4 regions of the Mixta hanseatica genome follow, and region 2 is predicted to be linked to each of the others. Evidence: predicted binding sites of a transcription regulator. Region 2 holds the regulator's gene; each other region holds the start of a gene.
What was found. Region 2 encodes PurR, which represses purine synthesis genes. Its sites were predicted from a motif close to CANGCAAACGTTTGCNTG; they were not measured.
Positions count from the first base shown of each region.

Region 1: the regulator PurR is predicted to act here: its motif matches at 1,805-1,822, upstream of purH (bifunctional phosphoribosylaminoimidazolecarboxamide formyltransferase/IMP cyclohydrolase).
Region 3: the regulator PurR is predicted to act here: its motif matches at 1,665-1,682, upstream of purM (phosphoribosylformylglycinamidine cyclo-ligase).
Region 4: the regulator PurR is predicted to act here: its motif matches at 1,729-1,746, upstream of cvpA (colicin V production protein).

Region 1 covers NZ_CP082904.1:3,949,680-3,953,174, reverse strand. The annotation lists gene purD (phosphoribosylamine--glycine ligase) at 1-70, opposite strand, end outside; gene purH (bifunctional phosphoribosylaminoimidazolecarboxamide formyltransferase/IMP cyclohydrolase) at 89-1,678, opposite strand; rRNA gene K6958_RS18710 (16S ribosomal RNA) at 2,258-3,495, shown strand, end outside.
Region 2 covers NZ_CP082904.1:2,056,447-2,059,941, reverse strand. The annotation lists gene K6958_RS10010 (C40 family peptidase) at 324-1,130, shown strand; gene cydH (cytochrome bd-I oxidase subunit CydH) at 1,193-1,282, opposite strand; gene purR (HTH-type transcriptional repressor PurR) at 1,566-2,591, shown strand; gene punR (DNA-binding transcriptional activator PunR) at 2,627-3,495, opposite strand, start outside.
Region 3 covers NZ_CP082904.1:3,134,914-3,138,408, forward strand. The annotation lists gene uraA (uracil permease) at 1-829, opposite strand, end outside; gene upp (uracil phosphoribosyltransferase) at 890-1,516, opposite strand; gene purM (phosphoribosylformylglycinamidine cyclo-ligase) at 1,740-2,777, shown strand; gene purN (phosphoribosylglycinamide formyltransferase) at 2,774-3,412, shown strand; gene pstB (phosphate ABC transporter ATP-binding protein PstB) at 3,475-3,495, opposite strand, start outside.
Region 4 covers NZ_CP082904.1:2,971,947-2,975,441, forward strand. The annotation lists gene purF (amidophosphoribosyltransferase) at 1-1,151, opposite strand, end outside; gene cvpA (colicin V production protein) at 1,188-1,673, opposite strand; gene dedD (cell division protein DedD) at 1,850-2,548, opposite strand; gene folC (bifunctional tetrahydrofolate synthase/dihydrofolate synthase) at 2,538-3,495, opposite strand, start outside.

The DNA.
Region 1 (3,495 bases), 1.9 Mb from region 2:
GGGGAGACTGGGCCGCTTTCCATGCCAGCGCATGTTCGCGGCCGCCGTTACCAATGATTAAAATGTTCATCTTTGACTCTCCAGGCGATTAATGACGGAAATGACGCATATCGGTAAAGATCATCGCAATGCCATGCTCGTCTGCGGCGGCAATCACTTCATCATCGCGAATGGAACCGCCCGGCTGAATCACGCAGCTGACGCCAACGGCGGCCGCGGCATCAATGCCATCACGGAACGGGAAAAACGCATCGGAAGCCATCGCCGAACCTTTTACCTCTAGCCCTTCATCACCCGCTTTGATACCGGCGATTTTAGCGGAGTAGACACGGCTCATCTGACCGGCGCCAATGCCGATGGTCATATTATCGCGCGCATAAACGATGGCATTGGATTTCACGAACTTGGCGACTTTCCAACAGAACAGCGCATCACGCAGCTCCTGCTCGGTAGGCTGGCGCTTCGACACCACGCGCAGCTGGCTGCGGTCGACCATGCCTAAATCGCGATCCTGTACCAGCAGGCCGCCATTAACGCGTTTGAAATCTAAACCGCCGATGCGCTGCTGCCAATCGCCGCAGGTCAGGACGCGAACGTTCTGTTTTGCCGCAGTGATCTGCAGGGCGGCGTCGCTGGCGGATGGCGCAATGATCACTTCAACGAACTGTCGGCTAATGATCGCCTGCGCGGTGGCTTCGTCCAGCTCGCGGTTAAAAGCGATAATGCCGCCAAAGGCTGAGGTAGGGTCGGTTTTAAAGGCGCGCTCGTAGGCGTCCAGCAGAGAACTGCCGACCGCCACGCCGCAAGGGTTGGCATGCTTAACGATCACGCAGGCGGGCTCGTTGAATTCTTTTACGCACTCCAGCGCGGCATCAGTATCGGCAATATTATTATAAGAGAGCGCTTTGCCCTGTAGCTGGCGGGCCGTGGCGACGGACGCCTCTTTAATCTCTTCTTCAATATAGAAAGCAGCCTGCTGGTGGCTGTTTTCGCCGTAGCGCATATCCTGCTTTTTAATGAAGTTCAGATTTAAGGTGCGCGGGAAACGGCCTGAAGGCGTATTGGTCTCGCCATGATAGGCCGGCACCAGGCTGCCGAAGTAGTTAGCGATCATGCTGTCATAGGCAGCGGTATGTTCAAATGCTTTGATTGCGAGATCGAAGCGGGTATCAAAGGAGAGGGCGTTATCGTTAGCGTCCAGCTCGGCAATGATCGCCTGATAATCGCTGCTCTTAACCACAATCGCCACGTCTTTATGGTTCTTCGCTGCCGAGCGCACCATGGTCGGCCCGCCAATATCTATATTTTCTACCGCGTCTTCCAGTGTGCAGCCTTCGCGCGCGACGGTCTGAGCAAAGGGATAAAGGTTAACGACAACCATATCGATCGGATCGATGTGATGCTGGCTCATGATCTCATCATCCTGACCGCGACGTCCGAGAATGCCGCCGTGTACCTTCGGATGCAAAGTTTTAACGCGTCCATCCATCATTTCCGGGAAGCCGGTGTAATCAGAGACTTCTGTTACCGGCAGGCCAGCATCAGCCAGCAGGCGAGCCGTGCCGCCAGTGGAGAGTAGCTCAACGCCTCTTTGGGAAAGAGCCTGAGCGAATTCGACGATACCGGCTTTATCAGACACGCTGAGCAGAGCGCGGCGTACAGGACGACGTTGTTGCATGGTGGTTTTATCCCTTGGCTTTAGTTCGCAAGTAAAGAGCGTTACATCAAGCTTAACAGGCCTTCTATAAAGGTAAGCTTCAGGTAACGCCCCATCAGGGGCATTATTAACGTCGGCTGGCATTGTAGCGAAAACGTTTGCGTGATGCTCGCCTAAATTAGAATCCCGGCGGCAGGTGCATAATTCTGTGGATAACTGCGTATAAATAGCGGTTTTGCTGGGGATTGCAGCAAACAGTCATTTTTTTGCAATTTAGCGGTTGCAGGCCGCCGAGAACTCCCTATAATGCGCCTCCATCGACACGGCACAACGGCTTACGCCACGCGGTGTTGAGCGGTTCAGCGAAGTCTGAATCGCCGGAGAAAAACTTCTGAAAAAGGGGTTGACTCTGAAAGAGGAAAGCGTAATATACGCCACCTCGCGACAACGGCACGAAACGCCGGTCGCACCGCTCTTTAACAATTTATCAGACAATCTGTGTGGGCACTCACGGACGGGATATCGCAAAAATAATTGCAGTATCAAGTCTCAGAGTGAACACGTAATTCATTACGACGTTTTTCTCGAGCATCAGACTTTTAATTGAAGAGTTTGATCATGGCTCAGATTGAACGCTGGCGGCAGGCCTAACACATGCAAGTCGAACGGTAACAGAGAGCAGCTTGCTGCTCTGCTGACGAGTGGCGGACGGGTGAGTAATGTCTGGGGATCTGCCCGATGGAGGGGGATAACCACTGGAAACGGTGGCTAATACCGCATAACGTCGCAAGACCAAAGTGGGGGACCTTCGGGCCTCACACCATCGGATGAACCCAGATGGGATTAGCTAGTAGGTGGGGTAACGGCTCACCTAGGCGACGATCCCTAGCTGGTCTGAGAGGATGACCAGCCACACTGGAACTGAGACACGGTCCAGACTCCTACGGGAGGCAGCAGTGGGGAATATTGCACAATGGGCGCAAGCCTGATGCAGCCATGCCGCGTGTATGAAGAAGGCCTTCGGGTTGTAAAGTACTTTCAGCGGGGAGGAAGGGAGTGAGGTTAATAACCTTATTCATTGACGTTACCCGCAGAAGAAGCACCGGCTAACTCCGTGCCAGCAGCCGCGGTAATACGGAGGGTGCAAGCGTTAATCGGAATTACTGGGCGTAAAGCGCACGCAGGCGGTCTGTCAAGTCGGATGTGAAATCCCCGGGCTCAACCCGGGAACTGCATTCGAAACTGGCAGGCTAGAGTCTCGTAGAGGGGGGTAGAATTCCAGGTGTAGCGGTGAAATGCGTAGAGATCTGGAGGAATACCGGTGGCGAAGGCGGCCCCCTGGACGAAGACTGACGCTCAGGTGCGAAAGCGTGGGGAGCAAACAGGATTAGATACCCTGGTAGTCCACGCCGTAAACGATGTCGACTTGGAGGCTGTGAGCTTGACTCGTGGCTTCCGGAGCTAACGCGTTAAGTCGACCGCCTGGGGAGTACGGCCGCAAGGTTAAAACTCAAATGAATTGACGGGGGCCCGCACAAGCGGTGGAGCATGTGGTTTAATTCGATGCAACGCGAAGAACCTTACCTGGCCTTGACATCCACGGAATTCTGCAGAGATGCGGAAGTGCCTTCGGGAACCGTGAGACAGGTGCTGCATGGCTGTCGTCAGCTCGTGTTGTGAAATGTTGGGTTAAGTCCCGCAACGAGCGCAACCCTTATCCTTTGTTGCCAGCGGTTCGGCCGGGAACTCAAAGGAGACTGCCGGTGATAAACCGGAGGAAGGTGGGGATGACGTCAAGTCATCATGGCCCTTACGGCCAGGGCTACACACGTGCTACA
Region 2 (3,495 bases):
ATTGTAGCGACTGTAGCGGGTTGCTGAAAACGACATTTTCTGTAAGGTTAAATAACGCAGGTTATTGTACCGGGTTGCGCGGCCAAAATAACCACCGTCTGGGGCATTTCTGCGGCGGCGATTAATAACTGGTCATAACATTGCTGAGATAAAAGCCTGTTTATGCTTATTTTTACATCTGTATGCACTTAAAGTTTATTTCACTAAAAAAGGCTTTATCTTTTCGCAATAAGTTCGATTAGAATTGGCCACCAGGAGTCTGCCGCTATGGCAGAAATAAGATTAACCTTGCGCTATCACTGCGCTTTGAGTGTAACCACACCATGCGTTTATTGATTACGCTTTTTATGCTGACCGTTGCCCAACTCTTTTTTAACGTTGCCCAGGCATCGCCGCAGGCGCCGGTTAAGGCCAGCCAGCATAAAGTTGATAAAAAAATCGCCCGCGACGACGATCGTCGTAAGCGTCGGCCGGTGAAAACGGCCAGTAAAAAGGCGCGTCCGGCCAGCGTTGAAAAAAACAAGCTGAAGAAAAAAAGCAAGCCTGCGGTGGTAACCGCCGCCAGCACAAAAAAAAGTCGCGCCGCAACCAAAACCGCCAGCGTGAAAAAAAGCAGCCTTAAAAAGAGCAAACAACGCTATGGTCGTCAGCGCGGCGACAAAAATTCGACGGCGCTCGCAAAGCGCGGGCCGCTGGAAATGAGTAAGGCGCACCGTGAACGCTATCAAAAAGCGCGTGAAACGGCGATGAACAAACTGATGAGTCAGCTAGGTAAGCCTTATCTGTGGGGAGGCACCTCGCCTCATACCGGTTTCGACTGCAGCGGTCTGGTCTGGTACGCCTATAAAGATGTAGTGAAATTTAAGATCCCGCGTACCGCCAATGAGATGTATCACCTGCGTGATGCGGCTCCGATTAACCGTGAGGCGCTGGAGAAAGGCGATCTGGTCTTCTTCCGCATCAATAACCGCGGCGCGGCCGATCACGTGGGCGTCTATCTGGGTAACGGCCGCTTTATTCAGTCACCGCGAACCGGTAAAGATATCCAGATTAGCCAGCTTAGCGATGATTACTGGCAGCGGCACTATGTTGGCGCGCGCCGCGTGATGACGCCGCGCACCATTCGCTAACGCTGTTGCGCAACAAAAAAGCCTGTCTTAGTGACAGGCTTTTTTTATCCTTCGTGCTGCGATCAGTGCATTACGGCAGTGAAGCTAAATGCAATAATCATCAGCAATGCCGCAACCGTGGTGCCTATTGATAGTTTTAAATCGGTGCTCATTCACCCTCTCCTTTAACCACACAAAAAATAACGGTATAGATTTTCCCATACTCCCTGGTAAAAATCTCGTTTTCTTTGCGCCACCTTGATAGAATCCCCGCCTTGCGTTGCGCAACGACAAAAAACCACCGTTGCCAACCCTTATTTTAAAGACGTCCCGCCTATCAGACGTACCTCAGCCCGCCAATTTCACCTTTATGCGTGCTGAATAACGCCATGCGGACGCAAACGATTAACATTAGCCTGATCAGACTATTACGTCAGGCGCAGGAGTATCTTTTTAATGGCAACAATCAAAGATGTCGCAAAGCGTGCCGGCGTTTCCACTACTACGGTATCGCACGTCATCAATAAAACGCGTTTTGTCGCGGAAGAGACCCGAGAGGCCGTCTGGGCAGCCATCAAAGAATTACACTATTCGCCCAGTGCCGTTGCGCGCAGCCTGAAGGTTAACCATACCAAATCGATTGGTCTGCTGGCGACTTCCAGCGAAGCGCCCTATTTCGCTGAGATTATAGAAGCGGTGGAAACGCGCTGTTTCGCTCGCGGCTATACCCTGATTTTGGGCAATGCCCACAACGATTTACAGAAACAGCAGGCTTACCTCTCCATGATGGCGCAGAAGCGCGTGGATGGCCTGCTGGTAATGTGTTCTGAGTATCCTGAAGCACTGCTGAAGATGCTTGAGGAGAACCGCAATATCCCTATGGTGGTGATGGACTGGGGCGAATCCCGCGGCGATTTTACCGATACCGTGCTGGATAACGCGTTTGAAGGCGGCTATCTGGCCGGGCGCTATTTGATCGAGCGCGGCCACCGCGACATCGGCGCGATCCCCGGCCAGATGGAGCGCAACACCGGCAGCGGACGTTTTGCAGGTTTCGTAAAAGCGTTGAATGAAGCCAACATCCCGGTACGTGATGAGTGGATCGTGCAGGGCGACTTTGAACCGGAATCGGGCTATCGCGCCATGCAGCAAATCCTGGCGCAAAAGCAGCGCCCTACCGCTGTTTTCTGCGGCGGTGATATTATGGCGATGGGCGCGATTTGCGCTGCGGATGAGATGGGGCTGCGCGTGCCGCAGGATATCTCCGTTATCGGCTACGATAACGTGCGCAACGCGCGCTATTTCACCCCAGCGCTGACCACGGTACATCAGCCAAAAGAGCAGCTGGGCGAAACCGCTTTCGATATGCTGCTGGACCGTATTACCAGCAAACGCGAAGAACCGCAGACCATTGAAGTGCATCCTACGCTGATTGAACGCCGCTCCGTTGCTGACGGTCCGTTCCGCGACTACCGCCGTTAATGCCTGAGGCTCAGGAAAACCGCTTCCTGAGCCTGCTACTCCTCACGCAGCCATTCCCGATTGATGGTTTCCGTATCGCCAAGATAGTCCAGTAGCCAGCGCAGCGCGGGTGAATTACTTTGCTCTGACCAGCTCACGCAACAGAAGCTATCCGGGAAAGGCTGCGGTAAGGTCAGCTCCGTTAGCTGCCGGGCTTGCAGCAGCGGCGCGGCAAAGTGGCCGGGCACCATCCCCACGCACAGCCCGGCGCGCAGGCAATCAAAGGCGCTTTCCCAGTCGGGCACCACCAGCCGGCGCTGATTATCCAGCGTCCAGGTGGTACGTCGCGGCAGCGCGCGCGAGGTATCTTCCAGCACCAGCGACGGCCAGGGACGAATATCATCATCCTGCAGCTGGGTCGTTATGCCGGCTAACGGATGATTAACGCTGACCACGCAGCGCCAGTTGAGCGCCCCCATATCGCGGAAGGCGAAGCGCCCGCCCACCGGGATCGCCTGGGTTGCGCCAATCGCCACATCCACCCGTCCGTCGGCCAGCGCATCCCAGACGCCGTTAAACACTTCCGGCGTAATCAACAGCTCCATATCCGGAAAGTGCCGGTAAAAATCGAGCACCAGCTGGCGGGTACGCTGCGGTTTAACGATACGATCCACCGCAATGCTTAACTGCCCGCGCCAGCCGTTCGCCACCTGTTGACACTGTCGCCGCGTGGCTAGCATTTTTTTGATAACAGCGCGTCCTTCGCGAATAAAAAGCTCTCCTGCCTCGGTCAGCACCACATCGCGATGCCGCCGTTCAAAAAGCGGCACCGCCAGCCAGGATTCCAGCTGACGCACCGTATAGCTGATGGCTGAGGGTACGCGGTGCAGCTCTTCCGCGGCAGCAGAAAAGCTGCCGTTACGCG
Region 3 (3,495 bases), 1.1 Mb from region 2:
AAATAATGGTCGAGAAGCCGTTGGCGAACATCGAACGATGCAGGCCAGGATCGCGGATCAGATCCTTTTTGACGATATTCGCCGTCACCACCAGATGCCCGACATGTTCGGCAATCACCACCAGCGCGGCCGGCAGGATCGTTAACATCGCATACCATTCAAAGCGCGGCGTATAAAACGTCGGCAGCGCGAACCACGGCGCGGCCGCCACTCCGCTCCAGTCGACGATGCCCATCGCCCAGGAAAGCAGATAGCCCGCCAGCACGCCGATCAGAATAGGGATGATCGCCATAAAACCGCGAAACAGTACCGAACCAAACACGGTTACCGCCAGCGTCACCAGGGAAACGGTCACCGCGGTACCATCTACCGTCGCGCCGCTGGCAGGCAGCAGGCCGGCCATATTCGCTGCGACGCCCGCCAGTTCCAGCCCGATAACCGCGACAATCGCGCCCATCGCCGCCGGTGGGAACATCACATCCAGCCAGCCGGTGCCCGCTTTTTTCACAATCAGCGCCACCAGACAAAACAGCACGCCGCACAGAATAAAGCCGCCCAGCGCCACCTCATAGCCCAGAGGCAGCAACAGCAACACCGGCGAAATAAAGGCGAAGCTGGAACCTAAATAGGCAGGGATTTTACCCTTACAGATAAATAGATAGAGTAAGGTGCCGATGCCGTTAAACAACAGCACCGTTGCCGGATTGATATGAAACAGAATCGGCACCAGCACCGTCGCGCCGAACATGGCGAACAGATGCTGAAAACTGAGCGGAATCGTTTGCAGTAGCGGTGGACGTTCGCTAACGCCAATCGCGCGACGAGTCATGGAGTATCCCCTTGGGCTGTTTTTGGCAAAAAAAAGCCGACTCTGCGGTCGGCTGAATAATTATTTGGTTCCGAAAATCTTATCACCCGCGTCGCCAAGACCGGGGATGATGTAACCTTTCTCGTTCAGGCCGTGATCGATGGAGGCGGTATAGAGTTCAACATCCGGATGCGCCTTTTCCAGCGCGGCAATGCCTTCCGGCGCGGCGACCAGCACCAGCACCTTGATGGAGTTACAGCCCGCTTTCTTCAGCAGATCAATGGTGGCGATCATCGAGCCGCCGGTGGCCAGCATCGGGTCCACTACCAGCGCCATGCGCTCTTCGATATTGGAAACCAGCTTCTGGAAATAAGGGACCGGCTCCAGTGTCTCTTCATCACGGTAAACGCCCACCACGCTGATACGCGCGCTTGGCACATGCTCCAGCACCCCTTCCATCATACCGAGACCGGCACGCAGAATCGGGACAACGGTGATTTTCTTGCCTTTGATCTGGTCAATTTCTACCGGACCATTCCAGCCTTCAATGGTGACTTTTTCAGTTTCCAGATCGGCAGTGGCTTCGTAGGTCAGCAAACTTCCCACTTCAGATGCCAGTTCGCGAAAGCGCTTGGTGCTAATGTCTTGCTCACGCATCAGGCCCAGTTTATGTTTGACGAGCGGGTGTTTGACTTCCACGATCTTCATTGTTGTACTCCCGGAGTGTTGAGCGGAAAAAAAAATCGCCGGATTATACCGCCTTTTGTCTGCCGCGCCATATGCAATCAGGCAATAAAGCGTAAAAGGCGGCGGCTGGATCAAGCATCATCGAAAATAAATAATCTGCAACACTGGCCTCGCAAACGTTTGCCTGCGCTGTTAGAATTGCCGCGCTTTAATTCAAACCGCAAAACCGCGTGGGGATTCCGCAGTGACCGACAAGACCTCTCTCAGCTATAAAGACGCCGGCGTTGATATTGATGCAGGCAACGCGTTAGTCGATCGTATTAAAGGCGTGGTGAAACAAACCCGTCGTCCGGAAGTGATGGGCGGCCTCGGCGGTTTCGGCGCGCTCTGTGCGCTGCCGCAAAAGTATCGCGAGCCGGTGCTGGTTTCCGGCACCGACGGCGTCGGCACCAAGCTGCGTCTGGCGATGGATCTGCAGCGCCATGATACCATCGGCATCGATCTGGTCGCCATGTGCGTTAACGATTTGGTGGTTCAGGGCGCAGAGCCGCTCTTCTTCCTGGATTACTACGCCACCGGCAAGCTGGATGTCGATACCGCTTCCGCCGTGATTGGCGGCATCGCCGAAGGGTGCTTACAGTCGGGCTGCGCGCTGGTAGGCGGTGAAACCGCAGAGATGCCGGGGATGTATCACGGCGAAGATTACGACGTGGCTGGCTTCTGCGTCGGCGTGGTGGAAAAGTCAGAAATCATTGACGGCAGTAAAGTACAGGATGGCGACGTGCTGATCGCCCTCGCCTCCAGCGGCCCGCACTCTAACGGCTATTCTCTGGTGCGTAAAATTCTGGAAGTCAGCCAGACCGACCCGTTAAGCGAGCAGCTCGACGGCCAGCCGCTGGCCGATCATCTGCTGGCCCCGACGCGTATCTACGTTAAAAATATCCTCAGCCTGATTGAGCAGATCGATGTGCACGCTATCGCCCATCTCACCGGCGGCGGCTTCTGGGAAAATATTCCGCGCGTGCTGCCGGAAAATACCCAGGCGGTTATCGATGAAGCCAGCTGGCAGTGGCCGGCAGTCTTTGGCTGGCTGCAGCAGGCGGGCAACGTTAGCCGCCATGAAATGTACCGCACCTTTAACTGCGGCGTCGGCATGGTGATCGCCGTCAGCGCCGCCGAAGCAGATAAAGCGGTTGAACTGATGAATGCCGCAGGCGAGCAGGCGTGGAAAATCGGCGTAATTAATGCCTCTGACGCAGAAGAGCGTGTGGTTATCAAATGAAGCGGTTGGTCGTGCTGATATCGGGTAGCGGCAGCAATCTGCAGGCGATTCTCGATGCCTGTCAGCAGGGCCGCATCAACGCCAGTGTGGCGGCGGTGTTCAGCAATAAGGCCGACGCGTTTGGCCTTGAGCGCGCCCGCAGTGCGGGCGTTGCCGCCCATGCGCTTTCCGCGTCCGATTATGAAAGCCGCGAGGCGTTTGATCGCCAGCTTATGCGCGAGATCGACGCCTGCGCGCCCGATTTGGTGGTGCTGGCGGGCTATATGCGTATTCTTAGCCCGGCCTTTGTCGCGCATTATCACGATCGCCTGCTGAATATTCATCCTTCTCTGCTGCCGAAATATCCGGGGCTGCACACCCACCGTCAGGCGATCGCCAACGGCGACCGCGAACATGGCACCTCGGTGCATTTTGTGACCGACCAGCTGGATGGCGGCCCGGTGATCTTACAGGCCCGGGTACCGGTATTTGGCGGCGACAGCGAAGAAGAGGTGATCGCACGCGTGCAGCATCAGGAACATGCGATTTATCCGCTGGTGATTAGCTGGTTCGTTGCGGGCCGGCTGATGATGCGTGATAACGCCGCCTGGCTTGATGGCAACCCGCTTCCGCCGCAGGGCTACGCGGGCGATTAAGCGTTGCCGGCGTTAAACGAATAAACCCTAATTCAGAGCCAGCCTGCTGGCTCTGCGCTTTTTCAGCCAAAGCGTCCGGTAAT
Region 4 (3,495 bases), 920 kb from region 2:
CGCGCCATCTCAATGATCTGTTCCGAGGTGGTGCCGCGTACGATGGAGTCATCCACCAGCAGGACATTCTTATCACGGAATTCGGCGCGGTTGGCATTCAGTTTACGGCGCACCGCGTTACGACGCAGCTGCTGACCCGGCATGATAAAGGTACGGCCAACGTAGCGGTTTTTCACAAAGCCCTGACGGTAAGGCTTATCAAGGATGCGGGCGATTTCCAGCGCCACGTCGGTGGAAGTTTCCGGGATAGGGATCACCACATCAATATCTAAATCTTCCCACTCGCGGGCGATTTTCGCGCCCAGCTTGGTGCCCATGCGGACGCGGGCGCTGTAGACCGAAATCTTATCGAGGAAAGAGTCCGGGCGCGCAAAATAGACATATTCAAACAGGCACGGGTTATTGCGCGGGTTTTCAGCGCATTGGCGGGTGTAGAGCTGACCGTTAACGGTGATATAGACCGCTTCGCCCGGCGCCACGTCGCGCAGAAACTCAAAGCCCAGCGTATCCAGCGCCACGCTTTCCGAAGCGACCATATACTCGGTGCGGCCTTCAGCCAGATCGCGTTTGCCCATCACTAACGGACGAATACCGTTAGGATCGCGGAAGGCGACCATGCCATGCCCGATAATCATCGCCACGCAGGCGTAGGCGCCGCGCACCTGCTGATGTACAGCGGCCACGGCAGAGAAGATATCGTCCGCTTCCAGCGGGTGGTGCGGACAGCGATCCAGCTCCTGAGCGAAGATATTCAGCAGAATTTCAGAATCGGAGGTGGTATTCACGTGACGGCGACCGCTTTCAAACAGCTGTTTACGCAGCTCGTGCGCATTGGTCAGGTTGCCGTTGTGGGCCAGGGTAATACCGTACGGGGAGTTGACGTAGAAAGGCTGCGCTTCGGACGCGCTGGAGCTACCGGCGGTAGGGTAACGCACATGACCGATGCCCATATTGCCCTGCAAACGCTGCATATGGCGTGCTTCGAACACATCGTTGACCAGCCCGTTCGCCTTACGCAGACGGAAACAGTTCAGCGCATCGATGGTACAAATGCCTGCGGCATCCTGCCCACGGTGCTGCAGCACCGTTAACGCGTCATAAATCGACTGGTTGACCGGCATAAAACCGGTGATACCGACAATACCGCACATGTTGTCATATCCTCATTGGCCGCACACCCGGCGCGATTACCGGGGCAAAAAACTCGACGTGCTTTGCAGATAGTCAAAGAACCATCTGATGATGTAACTGAACTCAGGAATCAGTTGAGACTGTTGCCAGTCCGGGCTTTTGGGAAAGCCGGTAAAGGTATCGAGGAAGAACAGCATCGCTGAAACGATTAGCACGCCGCGCAGCGCCCCGAAGCAGACACCCAGTACTCTGTCGGTTCCCGACAAACCCGTTTTTTCGACCAGCGAGCCAATCACATAGTTCACTATCGCTCCGACAATCAGGGTAGCGATAAAGAGCACTGCGATAGCGATGCCGTTGCGCACCAGCTGATCGTCAAATCCGGTGAACCAGACAGCAAGGAAGGGATAGTAATGACTGGCAACAAAGAATGCGCATCCCCAGGTGATAAGAGATAAAGCTTCCCGAACAAACCCACGGATCAGGCTGACAAGAGCAGAAAAACTAACAATCCCAATGATGACGTAATCTATCCAGACCATGAACTCTTCCAGCGACAATGCCCCTGCATCCAGTTCGGGGCGCATTCTAACAGAAAAAGAAAACGTTTGCGTAGCGTTTTCCCCATCACATAAAAATAAAAAATCGGCCAAAAAAATGCAGCGGAGACAGGCGCAGCGGCAAAACCCGGTACGGGATCCGCTGCTGCGCCCATTGCTTAACGCGCGCTATAAGGCTTAACTACGCCGCTCAGTCCAGAGAGGCTTTTCAGTTCGCCTACCGCCGACTGCATTTTCGCCTTCGAGGCATCCGGGCCGACATAGATGCGAGTAATCTGCCCCTGTACCGGCGTTGAGGGCACGGTAAAGGCGCGGTAACCGGAAAGACGCAGCTGTGCCACGATCTCATTCACTTTCGCGGCATTTTTCAGCGCGCCGAGTTGCACCACATAAGCCTGCCCGGTCGGCGCCGTTTGTTCTACCGGCTTTGGCTGTTCTACCGGTTTCGGCTTCGGCGTTTCTACCGGCTTCGGTTTAGGTGGTTCCACCGCTTTGGGCTTCGGCTGTTCCGTGTTTACTTTCGGCGGCGATTGCACCACCGGCGGCGGAGCAACTACCGATGGCGCGCTGTTATGCTGCGGTACAGCCGCGCCGTTATCGCCCGACTGCTGCGGACGATTGCTGCCGCCCCCGATCGCCGCGCCTGCGCCCTCTGGCGGCTGCGAAGGCAGCGACTGCGTGACCGGCGGCACCATATCGCTATCCTGCTGATCGTCCGGCTTCGGCACCAGCGGGATCGCCGCGAATTCTTCTTTATAATGTTTTTTTTTGCCGTCAAGCAGGCCTGGCAGCACAATGACGCCAACGGCGACCAGAATGACCGTGCCGACTAAGCGGTTCTGAAACTTACTTGCCACTGCCCTTCTCCGTATCCATCGCTTCCATGACCTGTGCCACGGTATGGAAAGATCCACATACCAGCACAATATCCTGCTCAGCTGCCTGCTGCATGGCGGCCTGCCATGCAGCGGTAACAGAACCAAAGGCATGCGCCCGATCCGTTTGCAGCTCGGCCATCAGCTGTTCAGCGCTGGCGCCGCGCGGGCCTTCCAACGGCGCTAAATACCAGCAATCCACCTGCGGAGCCAGAGACGCCAGGGTACCGGCAATATCTTTATCATGCAACATGCCCACCACCGCATGCACCTGTCCCGTTTTCGGCAACTGCGCCAGCCGTCCGGCCAGATAGCCTGCGGCATGCGGGTTGTGCGCCACGTCCAGAATCACCCGCGGCTGCTGCGCCACGGTTTGAAAGCGTCCCGGCAGCACCGCTTTATCCAGATGCTGACGAATAATCGCTTCACTGACCTGCAGCCCGGAGGCACTTAACGCCGCCAGCGCCGTCGCCGCGTTAGGCAACGGCACCTGCGGCAACGGCAGGTTTTCCAACGTGACGTGGGCATTACTGAAGCGCCAGCCGCTTTCCTGCGCCTGCCAGCTCCAGTCGCGCCCTACCTGCTGCAGCCCAGCGCCGGTTTCCTGCGCCACCTGAGCGATGCTTTGCGGCATATCAGGCTCGCCGACTACGGCAGGTTTGCCGGCCCGGAAAACGCCCGCCTTTTCGCGGCCGATGCTTTCACGATCCGGACCCAGCCAGTCGGTATGGTCCAGCGCGATGCTGGTGATCGCCGCCACATCCGCATCAACGATATTGGTGGCGTCCAGGCGACCGCCCAGCCCCACTTCCAGGATCACCACATCCAGCGCCGCCTGTTTAAATAGCTGCAGCGCCGAAAGCGTACTGAATTCAAAATAGGTCAGCGAGGTGTCGCCGCGTCCCGCTTCGATAGCGGCAAAGCTGGCG